Regions from separate parts of the Halomonas sp. NPDC076908 genome, predicted to be linked through region 3. Evidence: predicted binding sites of a transcription regulator. Region 3 holds the regulator's gene; each other region holds the start of a gene.
The links. The regulator FNR, encoded in region 3, switches genes on or off when oxygen is low (the NO sensors DNR and NnrR bind a similar motif). The targets are predictions, from matches to a motif close to TTGATNTANATCAA.
Positions count from the first base shown of each region.

Region 1: the regulator FNR is predicted to act here: its motif matches at 2,984-2,997, upstream of ubiT (ubiquinone anaerobic biosynthesis accessory factor UbiT).
Region 2: the regulator FNR is predicted to act here: its motif matches at 1,815-1,828, upstream of ACQKE4_RS00870 (anion permease).
Region 4: the regulator FNR is predicted to act here: its motif matches at 1,344-1,357, upstream of cyoA (ubiquinol oxidase subunit II).

Region 1 is NZ_JBNNIW010000001.1:219,348-223,456, forward strand. It holds gene ACQKE4_RS00975 (NnrS family protein) at 1-934, opposite strand, end outside; gene ACQKE4_RS00980 (globin domain-containing protein) at 1,168-2,340, shown strand; gene ubiT (ubiquinone anaerobic biosynthesis accessory factor UbiT) at 2,410-2,907, opposite strand; gene ACQKE4_RS00990 (SirB2 family protein) at 3,047-3,433, opposite strand; gene ACQKE4_RS00995 (ribonucleotide reductase subunit alpha) at 3,444-3,836, opposite strand; gene ACQKE4_RS01000 (hypothetical protein) at 3,910-4,109, opposite strand, start outside.
Region 2 is NZ_JBNNIW010000001.1:192,110-196,218, reverse strand. It holds gene menH (2-succinyl-6-hydroxy-2,4-cyclohexadiene-1-carboxylate synthase) at 1-149, shown strand, start outside; gene ACQKE4_RS00870 (anion permease) at 157-1,626, opposite strand; gene aspA (aspartate ammonia-lyase) at 1,903-3,348, shown strand; gene ACQKE4_RS00860 (anaerobic C4-dicarboxylate transporter) at 3,407-4,109, shown strand, end outside.
Region 3 is NZ_JBNNIW010000015.1:38,219-42,327, reverse strand. It holds gene hemN (oxygen-independent coproporphyrinogen III oxidase) at 1-765, shown strand, start outside; gene fnr (fumarate/nitrate reduction transcriptional regulator Fnr) at 848-1,594, shown strand; gene ttcA (tRNA 2-thiocytidine(32) synthetase TtcA) at 1,587-2,522, opposite strand; gene ACQKE4_RS10770 (DNA polymerase III subunit epsilon) at 2,619-3,272, opposite strand; gene ACQKE4_RS10765 (DUF294 nucleotidyltransferase-like domain-containing protein) at 3,278-4,109, opposite strand, start outside.
Region 4 is NZ_JBNNIW010000020.1:20,373-24,481, reverse strand. It holds gene ACQKE4_RS12655 (outer membrane protein OmpK) at 1-216, opposite strand, end outside; gene ACQKE4_RS12650 (DeoR/GlpR family DNA-binding transcription regulator) at 541-1,308, shown strand; gene cyoA (ubiquinol oxidase subunit II) at 1,576-2,619, shown strand; gene cyoB (cytochrome o ubiquinol oxidase subunit I) at 2,623-4,109, shown strand, end outside.

The DNA.
Region 1 (4,109 bases), on a different contig from region 3:
TCAGCGCATGAACCGCAAGCTCAGTGCGCATTAGCCCCATCAGTGCTAATACCCACATTACGAAGCCTAAGGGGATGAAGGCATAGCTGCCGTGCAATCCCCATAGCAATGGTTCGCGCCAGCTGTGCAGCCCACCCCAGCGTGCCATGCGAAGAGTGTTGGCCAATGCCGCTAAGACCATCGCCCCACCCATTAACATCGTAGGTACGGCAATACCCAGCATGATAGCCAGCTGCAGTAATACGACGCTCACCGTACTCGCCAGCGTAACACCTTCGAGTAAGGGAATAGGCTCTGGCTTGGTGCGCCCTAAACGGTTCGCAGTAAACATAGCAATCACGCGCCCGCCAACCACTGTCATCATCAGTGTGATCAACAGCACGGCTAAATAGGCCGCTTGGCGAATCAACTCGGCATCGCCGTTCTTCAACCCCAGATGCATCGCCAGATTAGCCATCGCAAACAGTGCAAGCACCGGGATGAAGATCAAATTGCGCCACCGCTTCGCGGTAATTACCAATTTCGCCATGACGATAGCAACCACCGGCAGAAACGCTAGGTCGACCATCAGTAGCAGCCAGCCCGGCAACGCCATGGGAAAGGCCATTAGTAGCCGACCTAATAGCCATAACACGACTAGCGCCAGCAGTGGCCCGCCGCTTAAGCTCGGCAATCCGGTCCAGTTGCGCACAGCCGTTAGTAAAAATCCCGCTACCACTGCCGCTGCAAAACCGAACAGCATTTCATGCTGATGCCAAAAAATCAGGCCGCCGTAGGGGCGCAGCAGAATATTGCCGTGCCAGAAACCCAACCACACCAACAGGGCTACCACGCTAAACAACGCAGCCAGTAGGAAGAAAGGCCGAAAAGCCAGACGCATCAATGGCAGATGCTTAAGCTTGAAGGCAGGTGGGGATGAGGTGATCGTTGGCATGGCATAATCCCGACTAATTTGCTTGGAAATATGATTGTGCGCCTCGCAACCATCAAAAACCATGACAAGTATCAAAAATGCATCTTATAGTTTTAAGCAGCTAGCCGCCCATCAATAACCGTCGTCACCTCAAGGGTCCTTCCAATAATAAAACCCGCTTTAAGATTGGTATTTATACCCTCTGGGCTTTAAGATGCATTTATAAAGCATCTTAAAGCCCAGAGGTATTATCCGTGCTAACACATGACCAAGAAAAACTGATCGACGCAACGGCCCCCGTCGTTGCTGAACATCTAGACGCCATTACGCAGCATTTTTACCCGTTGATGTTTAACCGCTATCCCGACGTAAAACCACTCTTCAATGAGGCGCATCAGCAAAGCGGTGGACAGCCTCGCGCTCTGGCCAGCGCCGTGTTGGCCTATATAAAACTACGCAGCAACCCTGCCCAAGCACGCGCCACACTGGCTGTTGTGGTCAGCAAGCATGTCTCTTTGGGAATACTTCCTGAACAGTACCCCATCGTAGGGGAGTGCTTGCTAGCGGCGATTGGCGATGTTCTTGGCGATGCCATAACACCAGAAATCGCCGGTGCGTGGGGCGCGCTTTATAACGAGCTTGCTGCACTACTCATCGACCTTGAAGACCAGCGCTACCGTGAGTTTGAGCAGCGTCCTGGCGGTTGGCGGGGCACCCGACGCTTCAAGATTGCCAGCACCCAGCAGGAGAGTGTCTTGATTCGCTCTTTTATTCTGGCACCCGAGGATGGCGACACGGTGGCTGACCATGAGCCTGGCCAATATATCGGCGTACGCCTAACCATTAATGGCGAACCGGCCTATCGGCATTACAGCCTATCGGATACCCCCAATGGTCGGAGCTATCGCATCTCAATCAAACGCGAAGCAGAAGGGCTAGTCAGTCGTCATTTTCACGACGTCCTGCAACCAGGCGATAGCATAGAGCTGCTTCCCCCCGCAGGTGATTTGACGCTGGTAGAGGGTGACGAACCGCTGCTGTTTGCCAGCGGGGGAGTCGGTCAAACGCCACTTCTCCCCATAGCGCGGCATGCTTTGGCCCTTGGACGACAGGTAGTCTATTTACACGCTGCCTTAGATGCCGATCATCACGCTTTTAATGACGAGCTTAAAACCTTGAAGGCTGCCTATCCCCAACGTTTTCAAGCTGTCAGCATTCATGAACGGGGAAACTGCGCCGATCATACTGGGCGTATCGACCGCTCCTTATTAGCTGACTACCTGCCTGGCCCTATGGCTCGCTGCTATTTTGTCGGTCCCCAGGGGTTCATGACGGCTATCAACAATGCTTTGGCTGAGCTAGGTATCGGCGCAGACCGCCGACACTTTGAGCACTTCGGCCCCTCGCGACCGCTCGACGCCGCTTGATAAATAGGCGGCCTCAGTAACGCATACCGACGCCGCCTAATAAATTCCTGGAAGCTGGGGAGGGTGAAATCACCCACTGCGCGACATCCGCTCTAGCCCCATCAGCACTTCACCTAAACGACCTTGCGCAAAACTTTCCTCACGGCCATCCAGCAGGTTTTTAAGCGTTAACCCCAGCTCCGTGTCCCCTTCTATGACTAAACGACGCTGGAAAAACAGGCTATCGGGGTCTTCGCGGCGAGTAGCAAGGCACAAAAACTCGCGCCATCCTCCACGAATGGTTGCCTCGCCCTGCTCACGGCATACTACCAAGCGCTGGGCTTTAAGCGTCAGGCTTAGCGTCACCCCTAAATCCCCGATGGCGAGGGTAATACGCCGCCCTTCCAGAACATCAAACTCGCCCTCTTGCAGAGGCTCAGCAAACGTACGGTTGAGTAAAGGCGCGATTACACGCTGCTTAATAATGAAAGGCACCTTCGGATCAAGAAGACGAATCAAATGCTCAAGGTTTACCGGTAGAGGCAGCAACGCAGACGCCGGGGGAACAACAAACGGTAGCAATGACACAGTACGCACTCCTAAGTAAAAGCAACAATGGCAAACGCCATGGGGTCTATACTAAGCACTGCCATGACGCTGCGAGCTGATATGTGTCAGTAGAGACGACATAACCTCACTCATGGCCATTGCGATGTACCAGCCCGACTCAAGCTAGCCAGGAAAGAGGGCTGTGGCGAATGGCGGCCCCCACCATATAGGCGAATAAACAGATAGCCACCACGGCGGCAATACCACGCGCCTGGGGCGTCTTCCCGCGTTTAATGGCAATATTGCCAATACCGATATACGCCAGTAATGCCAGCAATTTGGCTCCCAGCCAGGGAAGCTGCCAGGGCCATACGGAGAGCAGCATCATTAACGTCACCCCTAGGCCCAACAGAGCCGTATCGATGAGGTGAGGCAATACCTTGACCCAACGGGCTTTGAGTTGCGGGCTTTCCCGCACCGACCACCAGGCGCGCACCATGAAGAGCGTGATGCTCAACGCAGCGGCCATCATATGCAGATGCTTAATGACAAAATAGTGTTCCACGGTAACGCCCTCAGCCAACGTTCACGGCATCGCCATGACGATCGAAAGCGATGAACGAGGTGATATTGCCCATTTGCAGCGACTCCGCCATACGCTGAAGCTGACGTTCAATCTCAGCGCCATCCGCCGGGTCGTCCATGGCAGCAGCAAACACCAGATCCCATTCGAAGCCGGTACGATCAGACTCCTCGACCAACGCTGCCATACTGCTCAGGTCATCGGTCGACTTGTCCACACAGACGACGGGGATCAGCACGCCGCCCTCTCCCTTTTCAAAACGACGACGTTGCTCATCATCAGGAAAATCGGGCAGTTCAGCGCGGACGAACACAAACAGCAGCCGCTGGGGCTTAGCTTGTTGACGAGCTTCCTGCAGTAGATCGGTAAATGTCGCTATCGTCATGGGAAAGGGCCTTATGGTTACGGTTGTTAATAGGTGAGAGACGTTATGAAATATGCGTCGTTGCTATGTATCTTTAATCTGGCGAGCGAGCCGTTTTGCGGCCAGAGAATTTTTGGGTATCGCCACGCATTGCTGTCGAGGCCGCAGGCGCCTCCACGAAAAGCCATAACAGCAGCATTACCATGGTGAGTGGAATAAGCAGGCTCAATGGCGCTGCCCGCCAACCATAGGCTTGAACGACCAAAGGCTCCATATGCAAAGAAAACCCCACGC
Region 2 (4,109 bases), on a different contig from region 3:
ATGCCAAGTTTCATAAATTGGCATCCCGTTTGGCTGCTAGGGCTCCCCACCTGCGTCATATCACGCTGGAGGGGGGACACAATCTCCATTTCGAGCTACCAGAAGCGCTCTCGCAGCAGCTTAACGCTTGGTATGGCCTCCTTGAATAAGCAAGGATTAGGTAAACAGCATTAACCAGGGCAGACCAATGACTAGCCAAGCGACTAGGAAGATGAGCCCGAAAATTGCCCCAAGGCGCCAGAAGAGAGCGCTAGGCAAGTAGCCGCTGCCATAGTAAACCGGGCTTGGTCCTGTGCCGTAGGGCGTGAGAATACCCATAAAGCCCAGCGTGGGAAGTAGCAGCAGAACAAATATCTGCATATCCAACCCGGCAATCCCCGACGCTGCTGCAAGAATCACCGGCAGCAGAGCGGTAACGTGCGCTGTCACGCTGGCGAAGAAATAGTGAAGTAGATAGAAGATGGCAACCAGTGCCACCATGGCCATCAGCGGATTAAAGTGACTGATCTGCCCACCGACCACATTACCAAACCAACTCACGAAACCCACCTGACTCAGCCCGCCTGCCAGTGCCACTAAGGTGGCGAACCATACAAAGGTATTCCAGGCAGCATTGTTATTGAGGATGTCATTCCAGGTGACGATGCCAGTTAACAGCATGCCACAGATCACCACCAGCCCTACTAGCGAAGCAGAGATAATGCCGCCGCCAAAAATCCATAGCAGCAGGGCAGTCACGACCATTACCACCAGAAAGACCTCTTTACGGGTGAGGGCGCCTAATTGTTTTAGTTCGTCTCTTGCCCAATCAGAGATTTCATGGCCCGCTTTCACCTCGGGGCCGCAAAGCCAGTAGCACAGCAGCGGCACCATTAGCAGCAGCAAAATACCGACTGGAGCAATGGCCATAAACCATTGCCCCCAGTTGATTTTGATGCCGGTTGTGCTTTCGGTCAGGGCGACGGCTAACAAGTTGGGGGCCATCGCCGTAAGAAATAACGAGCTGGTCACGCAGGTAGAGGCCAGCGCTGTCCACATTAAAAAGCTACCCATGCGCTTCATGCTTGGGTCGTTGGGGTGCGAATCGTAAAGGGGGGGAAGATTGCGAATTACCGGATAAATGGTGCCTGCACTACGCGCGGTATTGGAGGGTGTAAAAGGAGCAAGAATGGTATCCGAGATCATCACAGCGTAGCCAAGCGTAAGAGTACGCTTACCCATGGCATGCACCAGCCAGAGAGAAATACGCCTGCCAAGGCCAGTTTTCTCGTACCCCAAGGCAAACATAAAGGCCCCGAATATCAGCCATACGGTTGAGTTGGTGAACCCTGATACCGCCCATGAGAATGCTTGGTTGGCGGCATTAAACCCGTCTGCTGCCAGTTGATCCGGCGAGAAGAGCACCCAGGGCGAGAGTAGCGCAGCGAGGGTGACGCCGAGCAGCCCAATAACGGCGCCAGGAAGAGGTTCAAGAATCAAGCCAACCACGCAGCCAAGGAAGATGGCGAAAAAGTACCATGCGTGAGGCGCAAGCCCCGGTGGAGTGGGGATCAGCGCGACAATAATAGCGACTGCTAACGGCGCTAGTAGTTTCCACCGCGGTGAGGGTTGAGCATTGGTTGTCATGCGGCACCTCTACTTCTCTTAAGTATATTCAGAGCTACTCATTAATTTATTCTGAGCTACGAGGGCGCAAATCTCCCTATCGTCACCAATTAGCCTTTTAGGATTAAGTTACGTCAGCTAGGTGTGCGAGGCGAGAACGTTGAAGAGTACACCAAACGCCAGAATATACTCAGAAATCCTGATCCGCTTTGATGTACATCAAAATTTGTAGATAACTTTCAAGATACGGTTATGTAGAGGAAGATAACTAGATAATCATATTGGGGGTGAATAATCATGAGTGATCAGATCTCTCGTCGTACAGAAGAAGACCTGCTGGGCTGCAAAGAAGTAGATAGCCAGAATTATTATGGCATCCACACCTTACGGGCAAAGGAGAACTTCCAGCTTAGCTCCCAGACAATTTCCGACCTCCCTGATCTTGTGCGGGGTATGGTATTGACGAAGAAAGCGGCTGCTTTGGCCAACGGTGAGTTGGGTACGATAGAACCGTACATTGCCGATTATATTGTCGCAGCTTGCGACTTGATGTTGAACACAGGTAAAGGGTTCGATCAATTTCCCGTCGATGCTTTTCAAGGTGGTGCGGGTACTTCGGTCAACATGAATACCAACGAGGTGTTGGCCAATATTGCTCTGGAGTTGATGGGCCAGCCAAAGGGCAGCTACGACGTCATTGGCCCCAATGATCACGTCAATAAGTGTCAGTCAACCAATGATGCTTATCCCACCGGCTTTCGGGTAGCCCTGTTCAGCAGTTGCGATAGCCTGATAGCAGCGCTTGAGCGGCTAGCAGAGGTGTTTGAATCAAAAGCGGAAGCCTTTAAAGATATTCTAAAGATGGGGCGTACTCAGCTCCAAGACGCAGTACCCATGAGCCTGGGTCAGGAATTCCACGCCTACGCCGTGACGTTAAACGTGGAAGTGAGGAGTCTCCGTAGGTGCCGGGAATCACTGCTGGAGGTGAACTTAGGTGCCACCGCTATCGGCACTGGCATTAACTCACCGCCGGAGTATTCACTCTTGGCCATCACCAAGCTTGCTGAGATCACAGGCCAAGCTTATACGCCTGCAGAAGACTTGATTGAAGCCACCTCCGATTGTAATGCCTATGTGTTGCTGCACAATGCCTTCAAGCGGCTGGCAGTGAAATTATCAAAAATCTGCAACGACCTACGTTTACTGTCATCTGGTCCCCGTGCAGGGTTTAACGAGATCAATCTGCCCGAGCTGCAAGCGGGCTCCTCAATTATGCCAGCAAAAGTCAATCCCGTTATCCCTGAAGTCGTCAATCAAATCGCCTTCAAAGTGATTGGCAATGATGTGACGGTCACCCTGGCCGCCGAGGGAGGCCAGTTGCAGCTTAATGTCATGGAGCCGGTGATCGCCCAAACTATGTTCGAGTCGATCAATCTGTTGGAAAATGCCTGCATCACACTGGCCGACAAGTGTGTCGCTGGCATCACAGCCAACCCCGATGTATGCCGCGATTATGTGCTCAATTCAATTGGCATCGTTACCTACCTAAATCCTTACATTGGTCACCATGAAGGCGATATCGTAGGAAAAATCTGCGCTGAAACCGGCAAAAGTGTGCGCGAAGTGGTGCTGGAACGGCAGCTCCTCACTGCCGAGCAGCTCGATGAGATCCTCTCTATCGATAATTTGATGCGCCCGCAATATCGTGCCAAACGGTATACGCGTGCTTTGGGTGCCCAGTGAGCCGTCAAAATCAAAAGAATAGGCTAATTTTACCCACGCTTTTGCAGGGGAGGTCCTTATGATTTTTTTGGAATTATTGGTTGTGCTGGGCGCTATTTATTTGGGCGCCAGAATAGGCAGCATCGGTATCGGGCTTGCGGGTGGCATGGGGGTGTTGATACTCACCTTAGGGTTTGGGCTAACGCCTGGTTCCATTCCTATCGAAGTCATCTTAATTATTATGGCTGTCATTACTGCGATCGCAGCCATGCAGCTTGCTGGTGGCATGGACTACTTGGTTAAGCTGGCCGAGCGGCTGCTGCGCCGATACCCTAAGTATATTACTTTTCTAGCTCCCATGGTCACCTATGCCATGACCTTCTTCGCAGGCACAGGCCATACTGCATATTCCACTCTGCCTGTGATTACCGAAGTAGCCAAAGAATATGGAATTCGTCCCTCGCGGCCACTGAGCATTGCAGTGGTTGCCTCACAAGTTGCTATTACCGCCTCGCCTATTTCAGCAGCGGTGGTTTATTTCTCCGGTATCCTTGAGCCTCTTGGGGTAGGCTATTTAACCCTATTAGCGATATGTATCCCCGCTACTTTGCTGGCCTGTTTTGCTGGTGCCTTGGTGGCAAATATGATGGGAAAGCCGCTGGATGAGGATCCTGTATATCAAGAGCGATTGGAGAAGGGACTGGTTAAACTCCGGGGTAAACAAGCTTTTGAAATTCAACCGGGGGCCAGGCGCTCCGTTCTTTTGTTCTTGCTAGCCATTG
Region 3 (4,109 bases):
TTTCGCTCGCTTAACCTCGATTTGATTTACGGCTTACCCTTTCAAACCGAGAAGAGCTTTGCAGACACCTTACGCCAAGTCATTGAACTCAACCCGGCTCGCCTTTCGGTGTTTAACTACGCTCATATGCCCGAGCGCTTCCCCCCACAGCGGCGCATTAGTGAGGACGATTTACCGGGTGGCGAGGAGAAGCTGGCAATTCTGCGCACTACCATTGAGATGCTCACAGCAGCAGGCTACGTGCATATCGGTATGGATCATTTTGCCCGCCCGGATGACAGCCTGGCCGTTGCTCAGCACGAGGGCTCACTGCAACGCAATTTCCAGGGCTACTCAAGCCATGCCCAGTGCGACTTAATCGGCCTTGGCGTATCAGCTATCTCACGGGTTGGCGATGTCTATGCGCAGAACCCAAGCGACCTTGCCCGCTATGAGGCGGCACTGGATCAAGGCCAGTTAGCCACTGTAAAGGGGCTGCGCTTAACCGAAGACGACTTGATTCGTCGGGACGTTATTGAGCGACTGATGTGCGATATGCGCATCGACCTGGCCGCCGTCAGTGAACGCTGGAATATTGATGCACCGCGTTACTTTGCGGCTGCCCTTGAGCGTCTGCAGAGCGCCGAGAAAGATGGCCTGTTAACCCGAAGTGGCGACCAGCTTAGCGCAACGCCCATAGGGCGGCTGCTCATTCGCCATTTAGCCATGGCGTTCGATGCCCATCTACCTGGGCAAACAGGGCAGCGCTACTCTAAGATTGTTTAATCAACTTGTCGCTAGGGTGCGAAAGCTCCCATACTAGTTGCGGTCCGTATAATATCAGCGTAACTAACGCAAGGAGCAAAGCATGTTGGAACCTATGAGCCATCGCCGCTCGCTACCGCACGAAGCTCGCTGCCAAACCTGCAGTCTGAGTTCACTTTGCCTGCCGCTTGCCCTTGAGCTGGACGATATGGGCCAGTTCGATGCTATTATTCGACGACGCTCACCGCTGAAAAAAGGTGAGCCACTGTTTCGGCAAGGCGACACCTTCACCAGCGTTTACGCCGTTCGTTCGGGCAGCTTGAAACAGATGACCGCCGAAGGTAACGGCAGCGAGCAGCTAACCAACTTCTATCTACCCAGTGAACTGGTGGGGCTAGATGGTATCGATGAAGAGCAGTACCCCGGTAGCGTGATCGCCCTGGAGACAACCACCGTCTGCGAGATCCCGTTTGATCGCTTGGATTTACTCTCGGAAGAGCTCCCCGAACTGCGCGGACAGCTGTATCGCAGTATGAGCAAGGAGTTACGTGATGATCGCCGCATGATGCGCCTGCTATCGCGCAAAACCGCCGACCAGCGCCTGGCCACCTTTTTGATCACGCTGTCGGATCGCTTTCGCCACCGGGGCTACTCGCCTTATAGCTTTCGACTCTCCATGCCCAGAGCCGACATCGGTAATTACCTTGGCTTAGCTGTGGAAACGGTCAGCCGTATTTTAAGCCGCTTCCAGCAGCAGAGCGTGGTGGCGGTTTCAGGTAGAGAGGTCAATATTCTCGATATGCCGCGTTTAATCACCCTCGCCGAAGAAGAAGAGCAAACGGTTAGCTGATATTAAAGGCGTTAATGCGCCCAGCTAACAGCTCAGCCTGCTTCGTTTCCAAGCCTGCAAAATCAAACAGGCTGCGATCCGCCAACTGCGAAGGTGCAATATTAGTGACGGCTTTAAACATGCTTTCCAAACGGCCAGGGAATTTCTTGTCCCATTCGGCGAGCATCTCCTTCACTACCTGACGCTGCATATTAGGTTGTGAACCGCATAAGTTGCAGGGAATGATCGGAAACTGCATCAGCCGCGAAAACTCTGCAATATCTGACTCTTTACAGTACGCCAGTGGCCGAATGACGATGTTTTTACCATCATCGGATAAAAGCTTGGGGGGCATGGCTTTCAAGCTACCACCAAAGAACATATTCAAAAAAAGTGTTTCAAGAATATCTTCCCGGTGATGGCCCAAGGCTATCTTATTGGCGCCAATCTCTTCGGCAAAACCATATAGCGAGCCGCGCCGCAGGCGTGAACAAAGCGCGCAGGTGGTTTTGCCTTCTGGGGTTTTCTCCTTCACTACCGAGTAGGTATCACGCTCGACAATGTGATACTCCACGCCCTGCTTATCCAGATACGCTGGCAGCACATGCTCTGGGAATCCCGGCTGCTTTTGATCCAAGTTGACGGCTACCAGCGAAAAATTGACCGGCGCATTGCGCTGCAAATTGCGCAAAATCTCCAGCATGGTATAGCTGTCCTTGCCACCGGAAAGGCACACCATCACCCGATCACCTTCGTTAATCATCTGGTAATCAATAATCGCGTTGCCCACTTCTCGGCGCAGGCGCTTCTGTAGCTTATTAAACTCACGCTTCTGCTTGGCATCAGCCTGCTCTGATAGATCTTGGACAGTATCAACGGGGGCTGCCTCAACAGGATCCAAGCCAGTAGCATCAAAATGAGCGGGGTCGAAATGATCAAGAGATTGCATGATATAAGCACTGCCGATGAAATGGTGAAAAGCGCTAGAAAGGCATAATTGGGCACCATTCTAGCAATACTCTTCGCCTGACCCAAACTCTCCCCGCTAATCTGTTTCCGCCATAATGCGTTGTAGGCGCATATACAGCAGCGCGCTGGCCGTCGCTGCACCCAACACACTTTGCATGCCGACCCTAGGCACTTGCCAGCACGCCAACGCCTTTGCAAAGGTACTGGGGAGCTCAACCTGTGGGTGTGAACGACGTAGTTGGCGCTGATGCAGTTTAGCGACATCGACCTGAGCATTGGGCAATGCAAAGTCTAGTGTTGCTCTTAACACTACATTTAAGGTGCTAATCCGTTTATCTAATTGCCAGCCAATAATCGGACGATTCCCAATAAACTCGACGAGGGCGCTCAAGCTCTCACTGCTGGGCGGCACTATATCGCCTGCCTGGTACAGCAATTGATGACGGCGCAGCGTTGCGCTTTCGATATGCTCCGGCGTGCCCAGTGTCATCACAAAAGCATGACTGGTACGTACCTGCTGTTGGCTCAATACCACTGCAGCCAAGCTAATCAGCGGAGACGACGAGGTGGGCGTTACATAACAGGCAATGGCCACAAGCTCATCTCCCATGTATGGCTGAAATAGCCAAGCATAGGGCGAGTCAGCGCAGCGCCGACGGTCGCTTTCGCGGCGTAGCAACGTGCGCAGTGAACCGCTAAAGAGCGTCACGTGTCGATCTAACAGCCGCATTCCGCTCACGAATACTCCAAGTGGTAACGGTGAGAAAGCCGTTGTTTAAAGTCTTTTACTATATGTAGCGCTTCACGCAAAAGGTCACGCTCAAGCGAAGAGAGTGTTTGCACTACAACGCGGTTAGCACGGTTGCTCTTTTGAGAATTCGATTCTTGAGCATCGACTTGAGCACTGATAGGCATATCCAACGCACTTAGCTGTTGTTTAAGACGCAGCTCAGAAAACAGTGCTAACGCTTCACCCAGGTCATCGGCAAAGCGTCGATCCAAACGGCCATCGGCGGCCAGTGCGTCTAATCGGTCAAGCGTTGAGGTGGCCTTAATACGCCGCTCAAGCGCCATGGTGCGCACGCCATGAACGATGGGGAAAATACCGCCTTTTTTAATATCAATACCGTGCTGTGGTTTCTTCAACGACCCAAATAGCGTCAGCGGCGTTGAGAAGCGTAGCGCTGTACGAGCAAAGTATGAGAGCAGCAGTTCATCTCCAGAGCAGCGTTCAAATAGCTCGTTACGCACGCTTTCAAGTAAGCTGGGGTTGCCCGCCACAGCGTGGGCATCAAGCATAATCGCTAATTTCATTAAGCTGTCGCCGTCACGCTCATGCGCCCACTTGGCAATATTGGCTTTCCACTGGGATACCGTGGCTACCCACTCGGGGTTCGATACCATGATGTTGCCAGGGCATGGCGGGTAGCCTAGCTGAATCAGCGTTTCGGTCAGCGTTTGCATGTGATTAGCAAGGTCAGGCCACTGCGTCCCATCGGCCAGTATCAAGCCGTTGTCCTGGTCAGTTTTTAGAATCTGCTCGCCGCGCCCTTCGCTGCCCATCACC
Region 4 (4,109 bases), on a different contig from region 3:
GCTTTTAGCGGCGTTAGTCGATGTGCGCGACTCAGTGCCGCTTGACCAATCTAAATAGTTTAAGGAAACGTTACCGAAGGACCAGATGGGCTGAAAGGTATCCGCATTGGCCGTGGTAGCCGCACCTGCCATCAAAACGCCAGCGCCAAGCGTGACTAAAGACGAAGTGCGAGTCAGCGTACGAAGTGGGGTACGCGAGAGTGTACGAGCAGTCATGTGAGCCTCAACAAAGGTTGTCGCGGTGCCATTTGAGGGTAGCTATTTGGCACTAGCTATCCGGGGGGTTAATCGTGCGGGCTGGCGTTAATGTTAAAATTATAACATTTAGTGTTATTTTTCTAACGTTGATTTGCAAGCGTTGTCACATCAACGCTATTTAAATGTGATAAGGCTCTCGTCGTTGACTGGATGTGCATTAAAAGTCATTACAGCGGTGGCAATTCTGTCGTCGCTCGCTCAGCATAGAATTGAAGACCACAGTATTGAAAACCACAGTATTGAAAACCACAACAAGAGGGGGTTTGCTAGGAGATGCCCACCATGAATGGCCGTAGCGCTCTGCGCCTTGCCAAACTTCAGGAAGCGCTTGCCAGCGGCGGGACTCTTCATCTGCGCGATGCCGCAGAGATGTGTGATGTCTCAGAAATGACCATTCGCCGTGATCTGACCACCCATCCCTCAGCTATTAGCCTGCTGGGCGGACGTTTAGTCATGGCGAATTATCCAGGTGTAACGCCGATTTACGATTTAACTGAGCAGCAAGCAAGCCACTACCAAGCAAAGTACCGTCTCTGTCAGCGTGCGCTAGCGTTTATTGAAGAGGGCGATACGCTGTTTATTGACTGCGGCTCGACGCTAATTCCCCTGTTGAGCCAGCTAAGTCATTTCCGCGAGCTAACGGTAGTCACCTATGCGCTCAATGTTGCCAATGCCGTCGCCGTGCTTCCAAACGTACGCCTAGTATTATTGGGCGGACTGTTTTATGCCGCCTCGCAGTCATTTGGCAGCGATAATATTGCCGCCTCTATTGAGCGCTTAGGCATCAATAAAGCGCTAATTTCTGCCGCGGGAGTAGACCTTGAGCGTGGGGTGAGCTGTTTCCACTTTCACGAAGTGGCCCCCAAACAAGCCGCCATCGCCACTGCTATGCAGCGTCTATTAGTGGTGGATGCCAGCAAATTTGGTGTGGTTCGTCCTGCCTATTTCGCGGCATTAGACGATTTCGATGTGGTTGTCACTGACGAAGAGGGTGCTCCGCAACTGTTAACAGGCCAAGGGAGTGAAACACCCGCCGTTACCGTCGCCTAGCATTTTATAAGGTGCGTCAATGCGCCACTTCTTTCATGATCTGGATCAATAGAAAATACTTTAGTCTTAGCTGTTCTGGCTTTAGTGCTTGAGCATGCGGGCTCGTCGTCACTCACCGCTCGACGACGCATATTTTTCCCGGAGTAGTGCCTTTAAACGCAACATTTTGGGAAAAGTATGGTGTTATAGTTAGTCTGCTACTTAGCTTGCTATTTACCTTGCTATTTAGTTGGCTAGTGCCTTTTGACCCTCTCATGAGATCACACCATGCAACGACACTCACTCGGGCGCAGGCGAGGCACCTTAGTGCTCCTTGCGCTGTGCCTGTTTCTGGCAGGCTGTAGTTCGGCACTTTTAGATCCCAAAGGGCAGATTGGGGTTGAACAGCGTTCGCTAATACTGACCTCTTTTGGTCTGATGCTGATCGTAGTTATTCCTGTTATCGCGATGACGCTGCTGTTCGGCTGGCGCTATCGGCGTAGCAATGCGTTAGCTAAATATCTGCCTGACTGGGCGCACTCTAACGCGATTGAAGCGGTGATTTGGGTCGTCCCCTGCGCGATTATCGCTGTTTTAGCCCTGTTAACCTGGAAAACCTCCCATAGCCTTGATCCTCATAAACCGCTTGAAAGCGATGTTGCACCAATAGAGATACAGGCGGTGGCGCTGGATTGGAAGTGGCTGTTCATCTACCCCGAACAGGGTATCGCCAGCGTTAATGAAGTGGCCTTCCCAGTAGATACCCCGGTGCGCTTTCGGGTCAGCTCTGGCTCGGTAATGAACGCTTTCTTTATTCCTCACCTGGGCAGCCAGATTTACGCCATGGCGGGCATGGATAACGATGTCCATCTGATTGCTGATGAAGTTGGCAGCTATCCCGGCCGTTCCACTAACTACAGCGGTGCCGGTTTTTCGGGCATGACCTTTGAAGCAAAAGCCACTACGCCTGACGATTTTGATGCTTGGGTCGAAGGCGTTCGCAGTGCCTCCGAGACACTGACCTACCCAGAGCGCTATGAAACGCTCGCTGAGCCCAGCGAATACCACCCCGTGGAGCACTTTTCAGCTATTTCCCCTGCGCTTTATGAAAGCATTTTGACCAGCTTTCACACTGGTGGTGAGCACCATGGAGGAGGCGGCCATCAGGCGGGAAGCGACCATCAGATGGGCAGTGACCATGCTGATTCCCACGATGGCGAAAGTGTTCATAGCTCGCAGCATCAGGCCGCGACTGGCCATCATATTAATAACCATGCCAGTGGGGAGCATGCCATGCGCAGCCATCCCACTAGCGTTGAAGCAGGGGGTTAAGCCATGTTTGGAAAGCTCACGTTAGAGGCAATTCCCTACCACGAACCGATCATCATGATCGTGGCGGCCTTTATGGCCATTGGTGGTATCGCGCTGGTAGGCGCACTAACTTACTACCGCAAGTGGGGCTGGCTGTGGAACGAGTGGTTTACCTCCGTTGACCACAAAAAGCTCGGTATCATGTACTTTATCGTCGCCTTGGTAATGCTGCTACGCGGCTTCTCGGATGCGATTATGATGCGCACCCAACTGGCGATGGCCGCCGGAGGCGCAGCGGGGTATTTACCCCCCGAACACTACGATCAGATATTCACCGCCCACGGCGTGATCATGATCTTCTTTGTTGCGATGCCCATGGTCATCGGTCTGATGAATCTGGTGGTGCCACTGCAAATTGGCGCTCGCGATGTCGCTTTTCCCTTCCTGAATAACTTAAGCTTCTGGCTGTTTGCTGTCGCCGCGATATTGGTCAATATCTCGCTGGTGGTGGGCGAATTCGCCAAAACCGGTTGGCTTGCCTACGCGCCCTTATCGGGGATCGAGTTTAGTCCCGGGGTAGGGGTCGATTACTGGATATGGGCGCTACAAATATCCGGGATAGGCACGACGCTTACCGGTATTAACTTCTTCGTGACCATACTAAAAATGCGCACCAAGGGCATGACGCTATTCCGCATGCCGATCTTCACCTGGACCTCGCTGTGCGCCAACATTTTGATCATTGCCTCCTTCCCGATTCTGACCGCGACCATCGCGTTACTAACGCTGGATCGCTACTTCGGGATGCACTTCTTCACCAATGATTTTGGCGGCAACATGATGATGTACGTCAACCTCATCTGGGCCTGGGGCCACCCGGAAGTCTATATTCTGATTCTGCCAGCGTTTGGCGTGTTCTCTGAAGTCATCTCAACCTTCGCCCGTAAACGGCTGTTTGGTTATATGACCATGGTGTGGGCGACCATCGCCATCACCTTACTATCGTTTATTGTCTGGCTGCACCACTTTTTCACTATGGGCGCAGGCGCCAACGTCAATGCCTTCTTCGGCATCATGACGATGATTATCGCCATTCCTACCGGGGTGAAAGTCTTCAACTGGCTGTTCACCATTTACCGCGGAAGCTTAGAGCTAACCTCACCGGTACTCTGGACCCTGGGCTTTATTATCACCTTCACCCTAGGCGGCATGACCGGCGTGATGCTGGCGGTGCCTGCGGCGAATTTTGTGCTGCACAACAGCCTGTTTGTGATAGCCCACTTCCACAACGTGATTATCGGCGGTGTGGTGTTCGGCATGATGGCCGGTCTTACCTTCTGGTTCCCCAAAGCGTTCGGCTTCACGCTAAGCGAAAAGTGGGGCAAGCGTTCGTTCTGGTGCTGGTTTATCGGCTTCTATGTCGCCTTTATGCCGCTTTACGTACTCAGCTTCTTCGGTGCCGTGCGCCGCATGCAGTCTTACACCAACCCTGAATGGCAGCCGTGGATGAT